2 regions of the Jutongia sp. genome follow, and region 1 is predicted to be linked to the other one. Evidence: predicted binding sites of a transcription regulator. Region 1 holds the regulator's gene; the other holds the start of a gene.
What was found. The regulator NrdR, encoded in region 1, represses ribonucleotide reductase genes. The targets are predictions, from matches to a motif close to CACAANATNTTGTG.

Region 1 (11,148 bases):
CATGATTGTATTGACGGTTGTGTTTGGTACTTTTTTCAATAAAGGAACAAAGCAGTTCCCGGTGTATGTACTGACCGGTCGTCTTTTGTTCTCTTTCTTTCAGTCAGCAACTAAGGCGGGGCTTAAGTCTGTCAGCGGTAACTCGTCGATGATAAAAAAGGTCTATGTGCCGAAGTATATTTATGTGGTATCCTCTGTGGTATCGAACTTCCTGATCTTTCTGATCTCTCTGATCGTTTTGGTCGGTGTCGGTATTGTCCTGAAGGTGGAGCCGACAATGTATCTGGTACAGGCATGGATCCCTCTCGCTATTTTGTTCGTGATGTCGCTTGGAGTCAGCCTGATCCTTGCCACACTGAGTGTATTTTTCCGTGATGTGGAATATATCTGGGGCGTTGCCTGTATGCTTGTGATGTATGCATCTGCTATTTTCTATCCGGTAGAAAGGATCATCAAGAGCGGTAAAGGATGGGTGTTTAATATGAACCCGGTATATATGTGCATTGCCAATTTCCGTAATTCGGTTTTATATGGAGCACCGATGAATATGCATTATTGTGTTCTGTCAGCAGGGATTGCAGTCGTGCTTTTAGTGATAGGAATGGTGCTTTTCTATAAGAAACAGGATGATTTCATTTTGTATTTGTAATTGTAGATAACCGATGAGGATCGTTGCGATCATTGCAACAAATTGCATATTTGCAGAAATGGAGAGTTCAATGAAGAATAATGTTGCCATCAAGGTAAAAAACGTAGGAATGCGCTTTAACCTGAGTCAGGACAGGGTAGATAACCTGAAGGAATATATGATCCGTTTTCTGAAACGGGATTTGCATTTTAATGAGTTCTGGGCATTGCGTGAGATCAATTTCGAAGTGAAAAAGGGCGAGCGTCTCGGTGTGCTTGGACTGAACGGTTCCGGTAAGAGTACACTGCTTAAGATCGTGTCCGGTGTGTTAAAGCCGACAACAGGATATGTACAGACCAAAGGTAAACTTGCGCCTCTTCTGGAGCTTGGTGCGGGCTTTAGTCAGGAGTATACCGGCAGAGAGAATATATATCTGTACGGTGCGGTTCTTGGATATTCCAAGGAGTTTCTCGATGAAAAGTTTGATGAGATTGTTGATTTTTCGGAGCTTGGAGAGTTTATTGATGTACCGATCAAGAATTATTCCTCCGGTATGAAGTCGCGTCTGGGATTTTCCATTGCGACAGTAGTAGAGCCGGAGATCCTGATCCTCGATGAGGTTTTGTCGGTCGGAGATAAGAAGTTCCGCCGTAAAAGCGAGAAAAAGATCATGGATATGTTTGACAAGGGCGTGACCGTGCTTTTCGTGTCACATTCCCTGGAGCAGGTTCAGAGAATCTGCGACCGTGCGATCATTCTTGATGGTGGTCATCTGGTTGCAAAGGGACCGGTTGACAAGGTTGCAAGAATCTACAAGAACATGACCGAGTAGCAGAATCAGATGTTTACCGGTGAAGATCTAAACAGATAACAGGAGGGAGAACATGAAACGGAACAACTGTATCTTTAAGAAGGCGCTGGGGATCATACTTGTGTTGGCGGTATGCATCAGTCTGGCAGGTAACAGCTCTGTCAGCAGAGCCGCTTCCGGATATAAGATCAAGGTTAACAAGCAGAAAAACTGTGTTACGATTTATAAAATGAATGCAAACGGAAAGTATAAGCCGGTCAAGGCAATGGTATGCTCTACAGGAGCAGCCACACCGGTAGGAACATTCCCTCTGGGAGAGAAGATGCGCTGGCATACCCTGATCGGACCGTGTTATGGTCAGTATTGTACCAGGATCCACGGCGGCATTTTATTTCATTCCGTATGGTACTATAAGCCGTCACCGTCCACACTGTCGTCAGAGGCATATAACCGCCTTGGAACAACAGCATCCCATGGATGTGTACGCCTTACCGTAGCAGATGCGAAATGGATCTATGACAATGTACCGTCCGGATCTCCGGTAACCGTTTACAATTCGTCCAAACCGGGACCGCTCGGCAAACCTTCAGGAATCAGGCTGCCGTCCTCCAGCAGATGGGATCCGACCGATGTATGGAGCTCCGGTAATCCGTGGAATAAGAAGAAGCCGACTATTTCCGGTGCCAGGAATCAGACCGTGCCATATGGCGGCAGTGTTTCTGTCAAGCGCGGCGTAACCGCAAAGAATACGACCGGCTATGATGCAACATCACGGATTAAGGTTTTGATCCGTTATAATGGTGAAGTTGTCAAAAAGGTCAACACCAAAAAGCCGGGTATGTATAAAGTAATCTATAAGCTGAAGGATGAGATTGGACGTAAGGTTCAAAAGATCGTTAAGATCAAGGTAACAGCAAGTCTTCCGATTCCGAAGATTACCGGTGCCGGCGATCTATATGTACAGTCGGCAGATCAGCTTACCAAGGCAAATGCACTGAAAAATGTCACGATCACCCAGAAGGGGAAAGCTCTTGACCGTAAGTATGTAAAGGTAATCTTTAAGAAGCTGAAAGAGGGTGTTTACAAGGTGACCTATCAGGCACAGAATGCCAGTGAACTTGCACAGGTCAGTGTAAAGGCTTATGTGGACGATCAGGCTCCGAAGATCACCGGCGTGGAGGATGGAAAGAGCTATCCGGTAGATCCGTCTGTTACCGTCACTGAGAAATATGCAAGATCGCTGATCAGTGTATCGGATAATATTTCAACGTTGCATGTTTCGGATGTTCAGGTGAAGATCACAAAGCAGAACGATGGAAGCTATCAGGTTGTTTATGAGGTTCAGGATCAGGCAGGCAACAAGACGAAGATAACGATCCATCTGACAGCAGCGGCACAGACAGCGTCCGGGACTGCTGTTCAGTAGCGCGAATAATTAAGAAAATGGTTTCATAAAATTTTAAGAAACCAATCATAAAATTTTCGTGCAATTTGAAAAAGAAAGTGATATACTATCGGCGTGAGCAGGTCTTTATCTGCCTGCGCCGATATTTTACATTACAGGAAACTGATATAAAGGAAGGTTGATCATGGGAGAAAAATTATTACGGCTCAAAAAGTTTGTGACTTTTTATGTTTTACTGCCGGTTATATTGGACGTCGTGATTGAGAGTTTGAATAGAAAGTCTTTATTTTCGGCATTTTCGTATATGGTCGAGCAGCCATTTTTGTTTTTATTTAATGTACTCATTATTATGCTGACTCTGTCAGTTGCAATGTACTTTAAGCGGGAGATTTTTGTTCTCGTTTTCATGTCTGTTGTCTGGCTTTTATTCGGCATTGTCAATTTTGTGATACTGCACTTCAGAGTGACACCGTTTTCTGCGGTCGATTTTACACTGATCAGCAGTGCAATCAGTGTGTCCGGTCATTATCTGACGGCGTTTAATGTGGTGATGATCTTTTTTGCAATTGCCCTTCTGGTGGTTTCCCTGGTTGTACTGTTCCGCAAGACGCCATGCATTCAGAAGAACAAGACAAAGAAGGCATATATGCTTTCTACGTTCGTGGTGCTTGTAGTTATTACAAGTATTTTTGTGATGCATAAGTCGAGTACGTCCGTTCAGGCGCTGGCAGAGAATTATACCAATATCTCAGAGGCTTACGAGAATTATGGATTTGTGTACTGCTTTGCCAACAGCATCATAGACACCGGCATCAAGAAACCGGAGGATTATTCCGAGGAAAGTGTTTCAAAGCTTAAGGCTACTATCAGTGACAAGCAGCAGGATACGAAGGTGAAGCCGGATATCATAATGATCCAGCTGGAATCCTTCTTTGATATCTGTGATGTGAAGAAGATCAGCTTTTCGAGAGATCCCCTTCCGAATTTCCATCGGCTGCAGAAGGAGTATACGAATGGACAGCTGACAGTGCCGACTGTGGGGGCAGGAACTGTCAATACAGAGTTTGAGGTTCTGACGGGAATGAGCCAGCATGATTTTGGTGTCAGCGAATATCCGTACAAAACAGTTCTTAAAAGCAAAACCTCTGAGAGTATATGTAATGATCTGGCTGAGATCGGTTATACCAGTCATGCAGTTCATAATAATACAGCGACATTTTACGGTCGTAACAAGGTCTTTTCTAATCTCGGCTTTGACAGCTTCACATCCGTGGAGTATATGAATAACATTACCCTGAATCCGAATGGCTGGGTGAAGGATGATGTGATGGTGGATGAGATTCTTAGGACATTGAACACTAACCGGGAGAAGCCGTGCTTTACCTTTGGGATTACGGTGCAGAGCCACGGAAAATATAATGATGTCGATCCGGATGCCAAGGATCCGATCGAGGTCTATAATTCTCCGGAGGGCAAAGAGGACAGTTACCGCTATTATGTCAATGAGATCAATGAGGTTGATCAGATGATCGGCAGATTGATCAGTGCGCTGGAGAAGCGTAAGAAGCCGACTGTGCTTGTGTTGTATGGAGATCATCTGCCAAGCCTTGAGCTTACCAATGAGGATCTGAATGACGGAAGTCTGTATGAGACACAGTATATTGTCTGGAATAATTACGGACTGAAGGAGAAGGATCAGGATCTGACAGCATATCAGCTCTATTCGGAGGTGCTTGATCAGGTTGGGATCCATCAGGGACTGATCACAAAGTATCATCAGCAGGCAGATCGGAGCAGTGACCGCTATAAGGAGAATTTAAGGACATTAGAATATGATCTTCTTTATGGAGAGAACTATGCATATGGAGGTGAGGCTCCGTTTGAGGCAACAGATCTGCAAATGGGAACGCAGCCTGTTAAGCTTGAGAACGTCACGGTAAGGAACGGTAAAGTGATCGTTCATGGTCAGAATTTTACCCCGTACTGTAAGGTGATATTTGATGGAAAGGAACTCGAATCCAAGTGGCTGGATGAACACCGGATTGAGTTGAAGGAGATCCCGGAACGCTCTGAACGTAAGCTGGATAAGAACAAATCCTATGAGCCGGATAAACTGCCGAATACGTTTGTGGTTGAGGTTCAGAATGGGGACAGTGTGAAGCTAAGCTGCAGCAATCCGGTCCGTTTTAAGGATACCTCGCTGGCAGAAGATGCGCAGTAGGGTGCAGAACAAATACACAGATAAACCTGATCTAAGGAATACTGTGTGATAAAGATCAAATGAAAAGTCGTGTTTTGTCGAGATGACAGACACGACTTTTTTTGTTTTCGCCCTGATTTGACATTTTTCTTGAAGGAGCTTGCATATAATTGTCCTTAGAAAAGACAGGAAGGAGATGACGTAATAAATGCGATGACCATGCGGTTTTATTGGGATGTATATCTGGTTCTGAACTTCATAATGAACCTGTTTCTGATCGGGATGACGGCATTGCTGCGGCGCAAATATCTCAAAAAAAGATGTCTTGTGGTGGCAGCATTTCTGGGGAGCAGCCAGGAAACGCTGTTTGTATTATTGTGGCTGCGTTACTGCGTGGGGAAGGCAGGAGAAATGCAGAAAATGTACCAGCCGGGAGTGTTTCTTTTGGTGGTCGCGCTTCTCACAGCACTGGAAATGCTTCAGATCACATTTCACGAAAAGCAGCTTCGGGAGCTCTTGAAGGATATTTTTGCAATGCTGCAGGTCAGTCTTGTGACCGGGGGGATGATCTATATGTGCAGGGAGTGGATCTGCAGGTGGCGCAGTCCCGGAATATGGATGGTCTTTGCCGGTGCAGCAGGTGTATTCTTTGTACTGTTTGTGATGGAACGCTATCTCAGACATGGGGAGAAGCGCGTGAACACGATGGACGGGATCATAGGGCTGGAGGATGGCAGGCGTTATCCGTTGCGGCTGTTGTTAGATACCGGAAACTGTCTGGTAAGTCCCTACAGCGGAGAACGTGTAATGATCATGGCACAGAGTCTGGCGCTTAAGCTTAAGATTGCCGAACAGAAACGTCCGCTCATGATCCCGTATCATTCGATCGGGGGCGATGGCGTGCTGCCGGCATACCGTATTCCGCTGCTGATCCTGCAGGACGGTTCTGTAATCAGAAACTTCCTTGCGGCGGTCAGCCCGCAATTGTCAGAAGATTCTGCCGTTCAGCTTATTATGTATGGAAGAAGGTAAATAGAAAGGATGAAGAAATGATAAAAATAAGTATGCCAAATAAGTTTCAACTGCGTATCATGCCCGAACTGCGGGGATGGTTTCTCCCCAAAAAGGGGGGAGAGATCCATTATATCGGAGGGGCGGAGATCCTGCCGGCACCTTTTAGCAGGGAGGAGGAAAGCAAAATCCTTGGGCTGCTTGGCACGGAGCAGGATCAGAAGGCAAGAAGCAGACTGATCGAACATAATCTGCGGCTGGTCGTCTATATTGCCAAGAAATTTGACAATACCGGGATCGGTGTTGAGGACCTGATCTCTATCGGTACAATTGGTCTGATCAAGGCGATCAACACCTTTAATCCGCTGAAAAATATCAAGCTTGCAACCTACGCCTCGAGATGCATTGAAAATGAGATCTTAATGTACCTGCGGCGCAACAATAAGGTGAAAATGGAGGTGTCGATCGATGAACCGTTAAATGTTGACTGGGATGGCAATGAACTATTGCTGTCAGATATTCTCGGCACTGATGAGAATGCAATCTCAAAGGGGTTGGAAGAGGAGGTGGACCGCAAGCTGTTGCGGATGGCGTTAGATAAGCTCGGAGAGCGGGAACGCATGATCATCGAGCTTCGCTTTGGACTTAACACAAAGGACGGGGCGGAGCGGACACAGAAGGAGGTGGCAGATCTGCTTGGAATCTCGCAGTCTTATATTTCAAGGCTGGAAAAAAAGATTATGAAGCGTCTGAAAAAAGAAATCATGCGTCTGGAACAGGTATAAAAAAGGCGGAATCGCAAATCCTACATACATAGCCGGTGATATCATGCCGGTGCTGCACAATCACAGAAATTCTTTCGCAGAATGGAGAACGCTCATGGCAATGTATAAAGTAGAGATTTGCGGGGTGAATACCTCTCAGTTACCATTATTGACGAATGAAGAAAAAGTGGAATTATTCCGGAAGATACAGGAGGGTGACCGAAAGGCAAGAGAAAGATTTATCAAGGGGAATCTACGACTGGTGCTAAGCATCATCCAGCGATTTTCCGGTTCCGGTGAAAACGTGGATGATCTGTTTCAGATCGGCTGTATCGGTCTGATGAAGGCAATTGACAATTTTGACACAACGTTGAATGTGAAATTTAGTACCTATGCAGTGCCGATGATCATCGGAGAGGTGCGCCGGTATTTGCGGGATAACAACAGCATCCGGGTGAGTCGTTCGATCCGCGACACTGCTTACAAAGCAATCTATACGAAGGAAGCTATGATGAAGGAGTCGGATAAGGAACCGACGGTGGAGGAACTTGCCGCAAAGCTCGATATTCCTGCGCAGGATATTGTTTTTGCACTGGACGCGATCCAGAGCCCGGTATCTTTATATGAGCCGGTCTATGCGGAGAGCGGCGATAATCTTTACATTATGGATCAGATCAGTGATAAAAAGAACAAGGAGGATAAATGGGTTGAGCAGATTTCATTAAAAGCAGCGATAGACCGCTTAAGCCAGAGAGAACACAGGATCATAGAGCTTCGTTATTTCGAAGGGAAAACGCAGATGGAGGTGGCACAGGAGATACAGATATCCCAGGCACAGGTCAGTCGTCTGGAAAAAAGAGCATTAAAATCCATGAAAAATTACCTCACATGATTGGAAGGCAGCGCATAAAATAATACAAATGACCGGCTTTTGTCCAGAAATGAGGATGCCATATGAGAATGTCACAGCTTCGGGAAAAGGAAGTGATCAACATCTGTGACGGGGAACGGCTCGGAAATGTCTGCGATGTAGATTTTGAAAAGAAAACAGGGAGAATCTGCAGTCTGATCATTCCGGGTCCCTGCAAGGTGCTTGGCATATTGGGGAGAGATCAGGAATATATTGTTCCTTACGAGCAGATCAAACGGATCGGCACGGATGTGATCCTTGTGGAAGTGGAGCGGGAAAAGTGTCTGCAGAAATGTCAGTGGGAAGAGTAAAATAACTGCTTGCATTTTTGGACGGTTTGAACGATAATGTTGCTAAGAACAAAAGATGGAGGTAACCGGCATGAAATGTCCGTATTGTGGGGAGGACGATACAAGAGTAATTGATTCACGCCCGGCAGATGATAATGCATCGATCCGGCGCAGAAGACAGTGTGATAAATGTGGAAAGCGTTTCACTACCTATGAGAAGGTGGAGGCAATCCCGCTTGTTGTGATCAAGAAGGATCAGAGCAGGGAGAGTTATGACAGAACGAAGATCGAGAGCGGTGTGTTCCGTTCCTGCCATAAGCGCGCAGTGTCGATCGATCAGATGAATGCGCTGGTCGATCAGGTGGAGGCAGAGATCTTTAATCAGGAGAAGCGTGAGATTCCAAGCAGCTATATAGGAGAGCTTGTGATGAATCATCTTGAAAAGCTGGATCCGGTTGCGTATGTGCGCTTTGCATCGGTTTACCGTGAGTTTAAGGATGTCAGCATATTTATGGATGAGATCAAGAAGATCCTGGACAAATAATGAATCACAAAACAATCCCGATTACATAACAGGGATTGTTTTTTGTTACTGTGGGTGTTATAATACGAAAATATATATTGAGGGGAAGCTTCTTTTGCGGAGAGTGAAAGGAGTCAGTATGTACAGTAAGACGTTTTGTGTGGCGGTTCAGGGCATTGAGGGCCACATGGTTCAGATCGAGGCAGACATATCCGATGGACTGCCTGTTTTTTCTTTGGTTGGAGACCTTTCTTCGGAGACCAAGGAGGCGAAGGAGCGTGTTCGCGTTGCACTACAGAATACGGGCTTTCGTTTTCCTCCACGGAGAGTTACGGTCAATCTTTCGCCTGCGGACATCCGGAAGGATGGAACCGGGTATGATCTTGCCATTGCCGTGGCGGTGTTATCGGCATACGGCTATATTTCCAAATCAGATTTCAGTAATATATTGCTGATCGGGGAGCTGAGCCTGGAGGGCGAAGTGCGCCCGGTGAGCGGAGTTTTGCCAATGGTGTACGGTGCACTTTCACAGGGGATAAGCTATTGCATTCTGTCCTCCGAGAATCAGGAGGAAGCTTCGGTAGTGTCGGAAATGAATGTGATCGGTGTGAAGAAGCTTCGAGAGGTGATCGATCTGCTTGAGGAGGATATGCTAGACAATCATGTTTACCGGGGACAACACAATGGAGAGTCTGTCTGGGAGACAGGGGCGGATTTTAAGGAGGTGCTTGGTCAGGAGACAGCGCGCAGGGCTGCAGAGGTCGCAGCAGCCGGCATGCATAATCTGCTGTTGATCGGTCCGCCGGGCTCCGGTAAGTCAATGATCGCAGGCAGGATGAGCGGTATATTGCCGACGATGACCTTTGAGGAGCAGATGGAGATTTCACAGATATACAGCGTGGCGGGACTTCTTTCCGGTGAGACGCCACTGGTGCGCAGACGCCCGTTTCGGTCACCGCATCACACGGCAACCCAGCGGGCACTGATCGGGGGAGGTACTTATCCGAGACCCGGTGAGATCAGTCTTGCCTCGGGAGGTGTCCTGTTTCTGGATGAACTGCCGGAATTTGAACGCAACACGCTGGAGGTGTTAAGACAGCCCCTGGAGGACGGCTGGGTCAATGTGTCAAGGCTTCGCGGAAGCTGTCGTTATCCGGCGCACACACTGTTGATGGCAGCAATGAATCCGTGCCGGTGCGGTTGGTATCCGGATCGCAGTAAATGCAGCTGCACCCCGGGACAGGTCAGAAGATATCTCGGAAGGATCAGCAGACCGCTGTTGGACCGCATTGATATCTGCACGGAGACAATGCCGTTAGAATACCGCCATCTGGAGTGGAAAGAAGGAGACAGGCGGTGTGAGCCGGAGTCTTCTGATATCATCCGCCGTCGTGTGGAACAGGCACAGAAGCTGCAGTTTGCCAGATACCGAAATGAAAGCTTTTGCCATAACAGTGATCTGACGCCGCACAAGATCAGAGAGTATTGTGTGATGTCGGCGCAGGCTGCAGAATATCTCAAAGATATCTTTCAGAAAATGGAATTTAGTGCGAGAGCCTATCATAAGATTTTAAAAGTTGGACGAACCATTGCTGATCTGGCGGGAAGTGAAACGATTGGACAGGAGCATATTGCAGAGGCTGTGTTTTACCGTTCGATTGACCGCAGATACTGGGGAGAGGGGGGAGCATCATGACGAAGGAACTGTACGAGTTCTGGCTCTCATCGATCCCGGGAATCGGCTGCCGCAAGATACAGGCAATACTTTCGGTGTTTGGAGAGCCGGAGGCGGTTTTTCAAGCGGATAGGGAAGCACTGGCGCAGGTTGCCGGACTGCGGACGAAGGACATTGACCGTCTGATTGTTTCGAGAAACCGCGAGCAGATCAAAAGGCGGTGGGACAGCATTTGCAGCAGGGACATTTTATTTACCTGCGTCACCCATCCGGACTATCCTGCAAAGCTTCACCATATTGCAGATCCACCGTATGCATTATATTATAAAGGAAGTCTTCCGTCAGAGCATGTGCCGTCCGTGGCGGTGGTGGGGGCGAGAAATGCGAGCCACGCCGGGATGGAGACGGCAAAGCAGATCGGAAGAGAGCTTGCGGAAAACGGGATCGCAGTTGTCAGCGGGCTGGCAAGGGGAGTTGATATTGCAGCACAAAGAGGTGTTCTTACGGTGGCAGGCGGAAGAACCTATGGTGTGCTGGGCTGTGGCATTGACCGGTGCTATCCGGATAACCATATCGAGAGTTATATGCTGATGCAGGAGAACGGAGGTGTGATCTCGGAATTTAGTCCGGGGATGCCGCCGTATCCCGGTAACTTTCCAATGAGAAACCGGATCATCAGCGGATTATCCGACGGAATCCTTGTGATCGAGGCGGGACAAAAGAGCGGATCACTGATTACTGCGGAGCTTGGACTGGAGCAGGGAAAGGACGTGTTTGTCGTACCCGGAGGCATTTATGACCCATGCTACAAGGGGAGTAACAGCCTGATCAAAAACGGGGCATTTCTTGTCACACAGACGAGGGATATTCTTGACGGATTAGGTATTTTTCTGGACGAGGATGCGTCCGTCCGAAAGAAAAAATGTGAGGT
Region 2 (11,148 bases), on a different contig from region 1:
TTGGTTTTATCTCCTCTGCACTGCAGGATAATTTGAAGCTCGGACTTTTGTCCGCGATCATTTTCCCGGTACTGATGCTTGCCGGACTGGCAGCCTGCCACAAATATGAGAAATAAACTTTCATGACAAAAAGGAGTGTCCCAAATTTAGGACACTCCTTTTTGATGGTATAGGAAAATGCGTGTAATGTGGTGGAATGCCAACGAGAATTGCGAAGCAATTCTTGGAGGGCAAAACGCTGGTTTTGCCCTTTTTTATAATCTCGAAGCCAAACGACTTTTGCCATCGCCGGCGCAGCCATCACGGTCTGCTTCCGGCTTCTGCATCGTATTATTTTGCTTCCATATAACGGTTCACCGCATTGACCAGTGCGTCGATTGAGGACTTGATAATATCATCATCCGTGCCGATACCCCAGTACAGCTTCTCCTGTCCGGCAGGCTTGATACCTACATAGGAGATTGCCTGTGAATCGGAACGCTTTGACAATGCATGCTCCTCGTATACATCCAATGCATAATCCAGATCAAAGTACTTCTTGATCGCATGGTTTACTGCATTGAGACGACCGTTACCATGGGAATCCACAACATTTTCCCTGCCGTCAACAACGATCGTTACCTCAGCACCGATACCGTCCTTCTGTTTGAAGTGGCACTCAGATACATCGAACTTCTTCTCAACATCCAGATAGGTCTCCTTGAATACATCTCTCATATCCTCCGGAGAAAGCTCCGCATGACGATGATCGGAAACACTCTTCATCAGATATCCAACCTCTTCCTTCATCTTATCCGGCAGGATCAGACCGAAGCTGTTCTTTAATACATAGCTGACGCCGCCACGTCCGGACTGGCTGTTAATGCGGATAACATCGGAATCGTAGGTGCGTCCCACATCCTTTGGATCGATCGGCAGATAAGGAACCGTCCAGTATTCGCAGTTCTTCTCCTCACGATATGCCATACCCTTGGAGATCGCATCCTGATGCGAACCGGAGAATGCGGTAAATACAAGCTCTCCTGCATATGGCTGTCTCATGGATACCTGCATGTTGGTCAGACGCTCGTAAGTGTCTGCGATCTCCTGCATGTTGGAGAAGTCCAGCTTCGGATCGACGCCGTGTGAGAACATATTCATTGCCATGGTAACAATATCCATGTTACCGGTACGCTCTCCATTACCAAACAATGTTCCCTCGATACGGTCTGCACCGGCAAGAACACCAAGCTCCGCTGTAGCAACACCGCAGCCACGGTCATTGTGCGGATGCAGGGAAAGTACAACGTTGTCTCTGTATTTCAAGTGCTTGCTGACATATTCGATCTGTGTTGCAAATACATGAGGCATTGCGTTCTCTACGGTAGACGGAATATTGATGATCGCCTTGGCATCTGCCTGTGGCTGCCATACATCCAGAACAGCATTGCAGACCTCAACCGCATACTCAACCTCAGTACCATGGAAGCTCTCCGGGCTGTACTCAAAACGGATATTGCCCTTTACCTCTGCTGCTAACTCCTTCAGAAGCTTTGCACCGTCAACGGCGATCTTCTTGATCTCTTCCTTGGACTTACGGAATACCTGCTCTCTCTGTGCCACGGAAGTGGAATTATATACATGTACAACCGCATTCGGTGCTCCGTCAACCGCCTCAAAGGTCTTACGGATAATGTGTTCTCTCGCCTGTGTCAGAACCTGCACCGTAACATCATCCGGGATCAGCTTCCGATCGATCAAAGTACGCAGAAAATTGTATTCTGTCTCGGATGCAGCAGGGAATCCAACCTCGATTTCCTTGAATCCGATCTTCACAAGCATCTTGAAGAACTCCACCTTCTCCTCGAGACTCATCGGCTCGATGAGTGCCTGATTACCGTCACGCAGATCAACGCTGCACCATACCGGCGGTTCTGTGATGCTGTCCTTTTTCACCCAGTCATAGGTTGCCTCTGACGGCATAAAATATGTTTTCTGATACTTTTCAAATCCCTTCATGATTCTAACCCTCCATTTTGAATTAATTTTGTTCCATTTCTCACGGAGTTTTATCTGCCAAACATCCTTTCAGAAAATATTTCAGCAAATAAAAACCCGCCTCTACTCTTAGAGACGGGAGAATATTCTCACGCGGTACCACTCTTATTCATGAATATATCATGCTCTCACAGGTACAAGAAAAACAGAATCCAATACCTTTCCCCTGTAACGGTGGGAGTCCGTCCAAATCTACTATCGTTCAACCGGCAGCTCCAAGGCGAGTTCACTGTTTCACATCAACTGTTTCGCATCAACCAACAGCTTTCTGTATGAGGCTTCGACAGCTACTATTCCTCTTCTTCGCTTTTGATACCAAATACTATAACACAAACCGTTCCGCTTGGGAACCCCCAATTTGATTTTTTCTCTCATTTCCTGTAATATACTTCATTATAACAAAAGCGAAACGACATAAATATATGAGGTGAAGATATGTTTTTAGGCTTATCATGGTATTTTATTCTGATGGATTTTTATTTATACAGCTTCTTTGGCTGGATCTACGAATGTTCCTTCTGTTCTCTGAAGGAGCATAAGGTGATCAACCGCGGTTTTCTGGTCGGACCACTACTGCCGCTCTACGGCTTTGGCGGAACGATCGTGTATGTGTTTCTGCGTCCTCTGGAGCCGCACCCGTCCCTGCTGTATCTGGGCGGCATGCTTCTCGCCACGGCGATTGAGTATTTTACCTCATGGGGTATGGAGAAGCTGTTCCACGCACAGTGGTGGGATTACAGCCGGGATCCTTACAACTTCGAGGGACGCATCGCACTTGTACCGTCCATGTTCTGGGGCTTCCTTTCCCTGCTTGCGTTTGATTTTCTGCAGCCGGCAGTCTCATCGATCATCAATGCGATTCCTTACCGCACCGGCATGATCCTTCTGATCGTTGTCACCGTGATCGCCGCCTGTGACCTGACATACACCGTAATCTCAACGATCAACTTCCGCAGCCAGCTGGAGGCTCTGTACCATTTCCGGGACGAGCTGGTGGCACAGCTTGAGGAGGAACGCTTCAGCCCGCTGCGCCAGACGATCTTCTCAAAGATCCACACGCAGAACGAACGTGCCGAGAACTTCCTAAAACGTCTCGAGGAACTGAAGGCAAACCATATCGGCGAGGATTCCAAGCTTGCCGATATCGAGGCTCGCTTCCGCGAATACAAGGAACGTCATGCTGCTTTCCAGAAAAAGAATCCTTTCTTTGGCAATAAACGTATCATGCAGGCGTTCCCTACTTTGAAGTTTATCCCACAGTCTATCCATAAAACGGGACACAAGCGGATTGCGATCCGCCTGAAGGATTTCCTGTTGCAGACTTCCGAAAATGAGCATTCCGAAAAGTAAATCTTAGTCAGACAAGCATACCGCAGTATTTCAAAAGCTCCGGCAGACCGGATCACACATTCCCCATTCTCGGGAAAGGTGATCAGCCGCCGGAGCTTTTTGGTTTCAAATTCTATTTACAGATGGAGAACTCTTTCCTTGATCTCCTGGGTTCTTCCCTGATTCCAGAACTGCGTTCCGATGTATCCGCAGGTTCGTCTTGCAACGTTCATTTTGTTCTGGTCAGTATTGCCGCAGTTCGGACATTTCCAGATCAGCTTGCCATCCTCATCGGTGACAATCCGGATCTCGCCGTTATAGCCGCATTCCTGACAGTAATCACTCTTGGTATTTAACTCTGCATACATGATATGCTCGTAAATATACTGCATCACGCTAAGTACCGCATCGATATTGTCCGTCATATTCGGCACCTCGACATAGCTGATCGCACCGCCCGGAGAAAGCTCCTGGAACTGCGCCTCAAACTTCAGCTTCTCGAATGCATCGATCGGCTCTGTCACATGTACGTGATAGCTGTTCGTAATGTAGTTCTTATCGGTCACACCCTTGATCACGCCAAACCGCTTCTGCAGACACTTGGCAAACTTATAGGTTGTGGACTCGAGCGGTGTACCGTAAAGGCTGAAGTCAATATTCTCCTCTTCCTTCCACCTCGCACATGCCGCATTCAGACGCTTCATAACCTCAAGTGCAAACGGAGTCGCACTTGGATCCGTGTGGGACTTTCCGGTCATATATCTTGTACACTCGCAAAGACCTGCATAGCCTAAGGAAATCGTAGAATAACCGCCGTACAGCAGCTTATCGATCGTCTCGCCCTTCTTCAATCTTGCCAGTGCGCCGTACTGCCAGAGGATCGGCGCCACATCGGACGGTGTTCCCTTGAGCCTGTCATGACGGCACATCAATGCCTTTTTGCAGAGTGCCATTCTCTCATCGAAGATCTCCCAGAACTTATCCATGTCTCCACCGGAGGAGCATGCAATATCCACCAGATTGACGGTGACAACGCCCTGATTAAATCTTCCGTAATACTTCGGTTTATTATTCTCATCCACATAAGGCGTGAGGAAGGAACGACAGCCCATGCATGGATAGCAGTGGCCCTCACCGTTCTTGTCAACCTTGAGCTCAAGCATCTTCTTCTCGGAAATATAATCCGGCACCATTCTCTTTGCGGTACACTCTGCGGCAAGCTTTGTCAGATACCAGTACTTACTGCCCTCTCTGACATTGTCTTCCTCCAGCACGTAGATCAGCTTCGGGAATGCCGGTGTGATATATACGCCCTTCTCATTTTTGACACCGAGAATACGCTGTCTTAAGATCTCCTCTGTCACAAGTGCCAGATCATCACGCACCTTGCCCTCCGGCACCTCGTCCAGATACATAAACACCGTAACAAACGGTGCCTGTCCGTTGGTGGTCATCAGCGTGATCACCTGATACTGAATCATCTGTACACCTTTCTTGATCTCATCAAGAACACGAAGCTCGGCAACCTTATTGATCTGCTCCTCCGTTGCATTGACGCCGGATGCCTCAAACTCCTCCCGCACGATCCGGCGGAACTTCTGACGACTCACATCGACAAACGGTGCCAGATGTGCCAGACTGATGCTCTGTCCACCATACTGGGAGCTGGCGATCTGGGCGATGCTCTGTGTCGCTATGTTACAGGCGGTTGAGAAACTCTTCGGCCGCTCAATCGCAGTCTCGCTGATCACAGTGCCGTTCTGCAGCATGTCCTCCAGATTCACAAGACAGCAGTTGTGCATATGCTGTGCAAAATAATCAGAGTCATGAAAATGAATGACTCCCTGTTCATGTGCATGAACGATATCCTCCGGCAACAGAAAACGCTTGGTGATATCCTTGCTGACCTCTCCTGCCATGTAATCCCTCTGAACACTGTTGACCGTTGGATTCTTGTTGGAATTTTCCTGCTTGACCTCCTCGTTATTGCACTCGAGAAGACTTAAGATCTGGTCATCCGTCGAATTGGACTTTCGGACGAGGGCTCTCGTATAACGATAGGTGATATACTTTCGCGCCAGTGCAAATGCACGCTTGTTCATGATCTGGTTCTCCACCATATCCTGAATCTCCTCCACGCTTGGTGAACGCCTCATCTCCAGACACATCTGCTCGACATTGTCTGAAATCTCCTGAATCTGCTGTAATGAAAGACGATCGCTTGTTGGGATCTCCTTATTAGCTTTTGTGATCGCTGCCGTGATCTTTGTGATATCAAAGACTGTCTCTGTCCCGCTTCTTTTTATAATTTTCATTCTCCTCAACCTGCCTTATCTGATAACGATATACATAAAATTGTGACCCGGTATTCCTTTCCAGGTCACAATAACAATGTTAGCATATCCAATGATACGTGTCAATATAAACATAGCAACATATTGTATTCTACAACAGTCTAACCACAATATATGGTATAATATCGCAAATCCCTGTATATTCGGGGCTTCGCACCATTTTCAGTCCTCTCTGCCATCCAGATCCCGCTGCAGCATCTCCAGATAATGAACAAATACCTCTCCCTGCACCCGGATACGGTAGCTCTGATCCAGCTCCTCCCGCCGGAAGCTTTTGCGTCCTCCCGCCTCTGCACGGTTCCAGAACCGCATCATATCCCGGTACGGCACATAATAATATTCATTGCAATGGCTGAAATAAATGATCAGAAATGAAATGCCATCCTGCTGTTCAAATTCGGTCATAAAATTCACCTGATGCTCATGAATATTCTGCAGCGGAAATGTATCGACCGCGCATTCCTTTGCATCAAAACAGATCGGGATTCCCTGTACATTTCCCAGATAATCCACGGTACTTTTCTGTTCAAAATACGCAAGTGTAATATGATGGTGTTCCTTGTCAAATTCCATCGGCGTGATCGGCGTTGGAATCTTCTGTACCAGTGCCAGCTTTTCTCTGCGGTACTTTTCATTGGTCATATTCAGGGATTCCTCCAGCATAGAACCTCGAAGTCCTCTGGAATTCCATGAAGCCATATTCTCTCCTGCCTTTCTTAGTGGGAAGCTGTCTTACCGGTCCGCGGCCGGCGCAAACCCCATCCTCTCGAGCACATTCTTAAATTTCGCCGGCGGCTCTGCCTGAAAGCTCCTTCCATGATAGGTCTGTGGCAGAATGTCTGCATCCCCAAGCTTTAACTGCCATGCATGCAGAAGCTGGCTGCGCAGATGAAATGTTTTCTCTGCCTGTCCTCCCGGAATACCGTACTTGGTATCCCCCACTGCCGGATGACCGATACTTGCCAGATGCGCACGGATCTGGTGGGACTTTCCGGTGATCAGGTGGATCTTTAACAGCGTGTATGCTTCTCCCCCCCAGCGGACGGTCTGCAGCGGCTTATATTTCGTCTCAATCTCCACTGCACCCGCCTCCGGTCTGCGAAGCACCATAACCTTATTTTTCTTTTCGTCCTTTTTCAGATAACCGTGGAGGCTCTGCTCCACCGACAGTGCTCCATGTACAAGACAGAGATAATATTTCTCCAGTGCTCTGGTGCGAAACATCTCATTCATCCACTGAAGACCGCGCACGCTTTTGCCCGCCACAACAAGACCACTGGTGTTGCGGTCAAGACGGTTGCAGATGCCGGGACGGAAGGTTTGTCCTGATGTCTGTCCCAGATAATCCCCCAGCCACTCCACAAGAGAATAATCTTTTCTGTCCGCTTTTTGGGACAGAACACCGACCGGTTTATTTAACACAAGAATATCGGAATCCTCATAGACAACCTCGATCTTCATCTGTGGCTTCTCCGGCTGTTTCGCATTCTCCTCACGGGCTGTACTCTGCTTGCGGAAGCCATCGATCGTGTCATCGGCAAGATACAGTGTAATCTCATCCCCCTCAGCAACCTTCTCGGAACCATCTGCCTTTTTGCCGTTGAGCTTAATGTTCTTCTTGCGCAGCATTTTATAGAAAAAGCTCCGCGGAGCAAGCTGCATATATTTCGCCAGCATACGATCCAGCCTCTGTCCCTCTTCCTGGACACTTACTTTTAATACGCGCATTTATCTCTCCATTCTGATCTGCTCTCTGTTCATTGCTTTATCCGTTTTCTATACGATCAGTGACCGGATATAGGAATCTACATTTTCTGCCTCGTCCTCTGTCACCGCATGCTCCTGCATCCGCTCTGTCTCCTTGCGAAACAGCTTCTCACTGGTGACGATCTGCACCTGAAAATCGCCCCACTGGTGTACTCCGTTAGTCAGATAGTTCCGGATATATTCTACGTCCTGACCACTCTTGCCGACCAGTGCGATCACATGACCGGCTCCCACAACCGCAAAATCCAGATTCATCACCTTCTCCGGAGAAGTGATCACAAGATCCGTATACAGCTTCACATCCGGCAGACCATTTGCCTGAACGCACTCCTTTGCCTTCTCGTAGCGTTCCCTGCTCACACTGTGATATGGAAATAATACGATCAGTGCGACAAGCTGCTTCGCCCACGGAAGCACACAAAGGATCGCAAGCACCGTAAAAATATTTGCCCTCGACATTTTGTTCAGTAACAGTCCGACTCCAAAGATTGCCAATGCGATCACAATGATCGCAATTACCATAATGATCTTCCGTTTTTTCTTCTTGTTGATATACTCAAAGCTTCCTTTTTCCAGCATAATTTTCCTCCATTTTGTCTTTTTCGCGATCAGCGGATATAAGCTTGTCCCGTCCGCAAAACGGTACGTCGATTTCCTTGCCGGTGTTGTGCGTCTGTTTTACTGCATGCGCCAACCGGGATAATATTTGTTCTTCAAGGTACCGGAACCATTGCACTTGCACCAGCCCAGCGGAAAACCATCCACACACACCAGCACATAGCCCTTGTCCATGCAGTCGGAAAGGATTGTTTCACCCTTCAGATACCGCACGGCACGCTCGTCCGAGGCGGTAAGATTGATCCGCTGCACATAATCCTCCTGCCTCATTGCCAGCGCAAGCTGCGCAGACGGCTCGAACCTGCCGTTCTTGTCTGTTCCAAAGATCAGACCGCCAGACACCATCCGAAGACCTTTCATCTCATTCTGATGCAGTGCTTCGATAAGGTAGGTGTCCTTTTTCCGGGACAGATCCTTTTCTGTAAATGGTGCTGACGAAGACAGCGATTTAAAAAAGCTTTCCGGCTCCTCCTGCCCCTTCCGTCTGTCTCCCAATCCACGGTCGCGTCCATCATCCCTGCGGGAGGATTTCTTCTTTCTGCCTTTGCTTTTCTTAGCAAAGGTGTTTTCCTCACGCGCTCCGTTGCCGGTCTCATCCGCAAAGGAGGTGATGCACTTTCCATCCGCTCCAACACCGGTCTCTTCCGCAAAGGAGGTGATGCGCTTTCCATCCGCTCCAACACCGGTCTCTTCCGCAAGCGAGGTCATGCGTTTTTCATCCGGATCTCCCGCCTTGTGCAGAAGCACTGCAAAGTGACCTTCTCCTCCGGCACGGTGCGGAAAGATACGAACGCATTTGCGTAAGCTCTCATCACCGCCGTCGATCCACTCCGGCATACCTTCTGAGTAGCCCGGACAGCGCTCCACATCACAGATCATCATGTCCGGATGCCTGTCCAGGAAGGACTGAATCATCCCCTCATCCTCCAGCGGAGAGAATGTACAGGTAGAATATACCATATCGCCGCCTTCCACCAGAAGACGGTATGCCTGCTCCAGGATCTGCGTCTGGATCGGCACATAATATTCCGGTCCGTGTGCAAGCCAGCTTTTAACCATGGACGGATCACGACGAAACATTCCCTCTCCGGAGCATGGTGCATCGATCAACACCTTGTCAAAAAACTCCGGCAGTGTATCTGCCAGCTTCTCCGGTGTTTCGGCAGTCACAACCGCATTCGTGGTTCCTGCCACCTGAAGATTCTTGGCAAGCGCCATTGCTCTGGAAACGCTGATATCATTCGCCACCAGAATACCGCTTCCGTCCAGCTTTGACGCAAGCTCCGTTGCCTTTCCTCCCGGTGCGGCACACAGGTCCAGAACACGGTCGCCCTTCTCCACCGGAAGCAGCTTTGCCGGGATCATGGCACTTGGCTCCTGTATATAATACAGACCGGCATAGTAATACGGGTGCTTCGACACCGCCGCACCGGTACTGTCATAATAAAAGCCCTTCGGTTCCCACGCCACAGGCTCCGATGCAAACGGACAAAGCTCTGCAAACTCCGTCAGTGATATTTTGTGCGTATTGACCCTGAGCGCCGTATGCGAGGGCTCCTCCATGCTTTTTATATAGTCCTGATATTCCTCTGCAAGCAGCTCTCTCATCGTATCCTGAAACTGCTGTGGTAATGTGACTGTCATCTGTTCGTTATCCTTCCAATCTCTTTGATCAATCTAAGCTCTGCGCCCGGTAAGACTCAGACAGCACATCGAGCTGACGGTTGAAACGCTCTAACAGCGCAACATCGTCTGACTGATATACCCGGAAAAACTCATCCTGTATCTTGCCAACCTCGCGCTTATTCATCGTCCGGTAAAGGTTCTCAATATTGTTCAGTATATCACTGACAATGCTTGCCCGCCGCCTGTTGGAATTCTGTGCATCCATGATCTCATCGCGCACTGACGACATTTCCATATCAAGTGCGTCCACCGCCTTGGCAGCACGAAGCAGACGTCCTCTGACCTCGTCCGGCATGTTTTCTTTGTATTTGTACTGCAGGGAATGCTCGATAATTGCCCAGAAGTTCATGGCAAGCGTCCGGATCTGGATCTCCACCTCCAGATTCTTCGGTCCGTTGATCGTCTGCACGGTATAGTACGCGATCACATGATAGCTGCGGTAACCACTTTCTTTGCTGTTCGTAATGTAATCCTTTTCCTTTTTGATGATCACATCGCTGCGTTTGCGGATGATCTCCACTACCTTCTCGATATCCTCTACAAACTGGCAGATAATACGGATTCCTGCAATATCCTCGATCTTTTCCTCCAGCTCCTCCATCGGCACGTTTTTACGCTGACATTTCTCGAGAATACTGGATATCTTTTTGACACGTCCGCTGACCTGCACGATCGGGCAATACAGTCCTGCATTGTGATGTTCCTCGATCATATGTTCAAATTTGACCGTCAGTTCATCGACCGCCTGCCGGTACGGATCTAATATTTCCCTCCACAGTTGAATTTCCATTGCCTGTCTCATCCCCTTTTCATAGTTTCGTTTCCAGACACCGCAAAAGCCGGTATGGGTCTATTGTTTTCTCTTCTCCGTTTTTGTCATAATAAACGCCAAAATGAAGATGCACCGGGAACTTTCCCCGTGTACCCTCCTGCCCGTATCCGGTGTCCCCCATATAGCCAAGCAGGGTTCCCGCCTTGACAGTATCTCCTTTTTGAAGACCTGCTGCGTACGAATCCAGATGTGCATAATAAAAATATAAACCTCCCGGACTCCGGATACCAACCCGGTATCCTCCTAACTCGAGCCATCCCATCTGCTCGACCGTACCATCCGAAACGGATTGCACCTCTAATTCTCCGGCATCGGCATCGACCGCCATAATATCAATCCCCTCATGACGTCTGCTGCCGCCGTAGCTTCTTCCCTCTCCATATCCATCATCAAAGCCCCAGCTTTTCGACAAACTGCCGTTTTGCTGTGAACCTCCTCTTTGCCGCAAACCACCGTTTTCCTGCTGTGTGCCGCCGCTTTGCCGTGAACCACCGTTTTCCCGCTGTGTGCCTCCGTTTTGCCGCG

Region 2: a site for NrdR is predicted at 5,827-5,840, ahead of nrdD (anaerobic ribonucleoside-triphosphate reductase). Genes of this name have one in related genera too.

What each region holds. Positions count from the first base shown of each region.
Region 1 covers NZ_DBLXSO010000010.1:65,159-76,306, reverse strand. The annotation lists gene ACZLMD_RS03995 (ABC transporter permease) at 1-649, shown strand, start outside; gene ACZLMD_RS03990 (ABC transporter ATP-binding protein) at 720-1,460, shown strand; gene ACZLMD_RS03985 (L,D-transpeptidase) at 1,513-2,865, shown strand; gene ACZLMD_RS03980 (LTA synthase family protein) at 3,029-5,065, shown strand; gene ACZLMD_RS03975 (sigma-E processing peptidase SpoIIGA) at 5,258-6,076, shown strand; gene sigE (RNA polymerase sporulation sigma factor SigE) at 6,094-6,840, shown strand; gene sigG (RNA polymerase sporulation sigma factor SigG) at 6,935-7,711, shown strand; gene ACZLMD_RS03960 (YlmC/YmxH family sporulation protein) at 7,774-8,040, shown strand; gene nrdR (transcriptional regulator NrdR) at 8,111-8,563, shown strand; gene ACZLMD_RS03950 (YifB family Mg chelatase-like AAA ATPase) at 8,682-10,238, shown strand; gene dprA (DNA-processing protein DprA) at 10,235-11,148, shown strand, end outside.
Region 2 covers NZ_DBLXSO010000042.1:12,017-23,164, reverse strand. The annotation lists gene ACZLMD_RS09935 (MFS transporter) at 1-116, shown strand, start outside; gene ACZLMD_RS09930 (2-isopropylmalate synthase) at 331-1,998, opposite strand; T-box leader at 2,106-2,350, opposite strand; gene ACZLMD_RS09925 (putative ABC transporter permease) at 2,473-3,387, shown strand; gene nrdD (anaerobic ribonucleoside-triphosphate reductase) at 3,504-5,681, opposite strand; gene ACZLMD_RS09915 (Holliday junction resolvase RecU) at 5,883-6,419, opposite strand; gene ACZLMD_RS09910 (RluA family pseudouridine synthase) at 6,453-7,448, opposite strand; gene ACZLMD_RS09905 (hypothetical protein) at 7,497-8,066, opposite strand; gene ACZLMD_RS09900 (RsmB/NOP family class I SAM-dependent RNA methyltransferase) at 8,166-9,749, opposite strand; gene ACZLMD_RS09895 (GTP pyrophosphokinase) at 9,778-10,581, opposite strand; gene ACZLMD_RS09890 (M23 family metallopeptidase) at 10,601-11,148, opposite strand, start outside.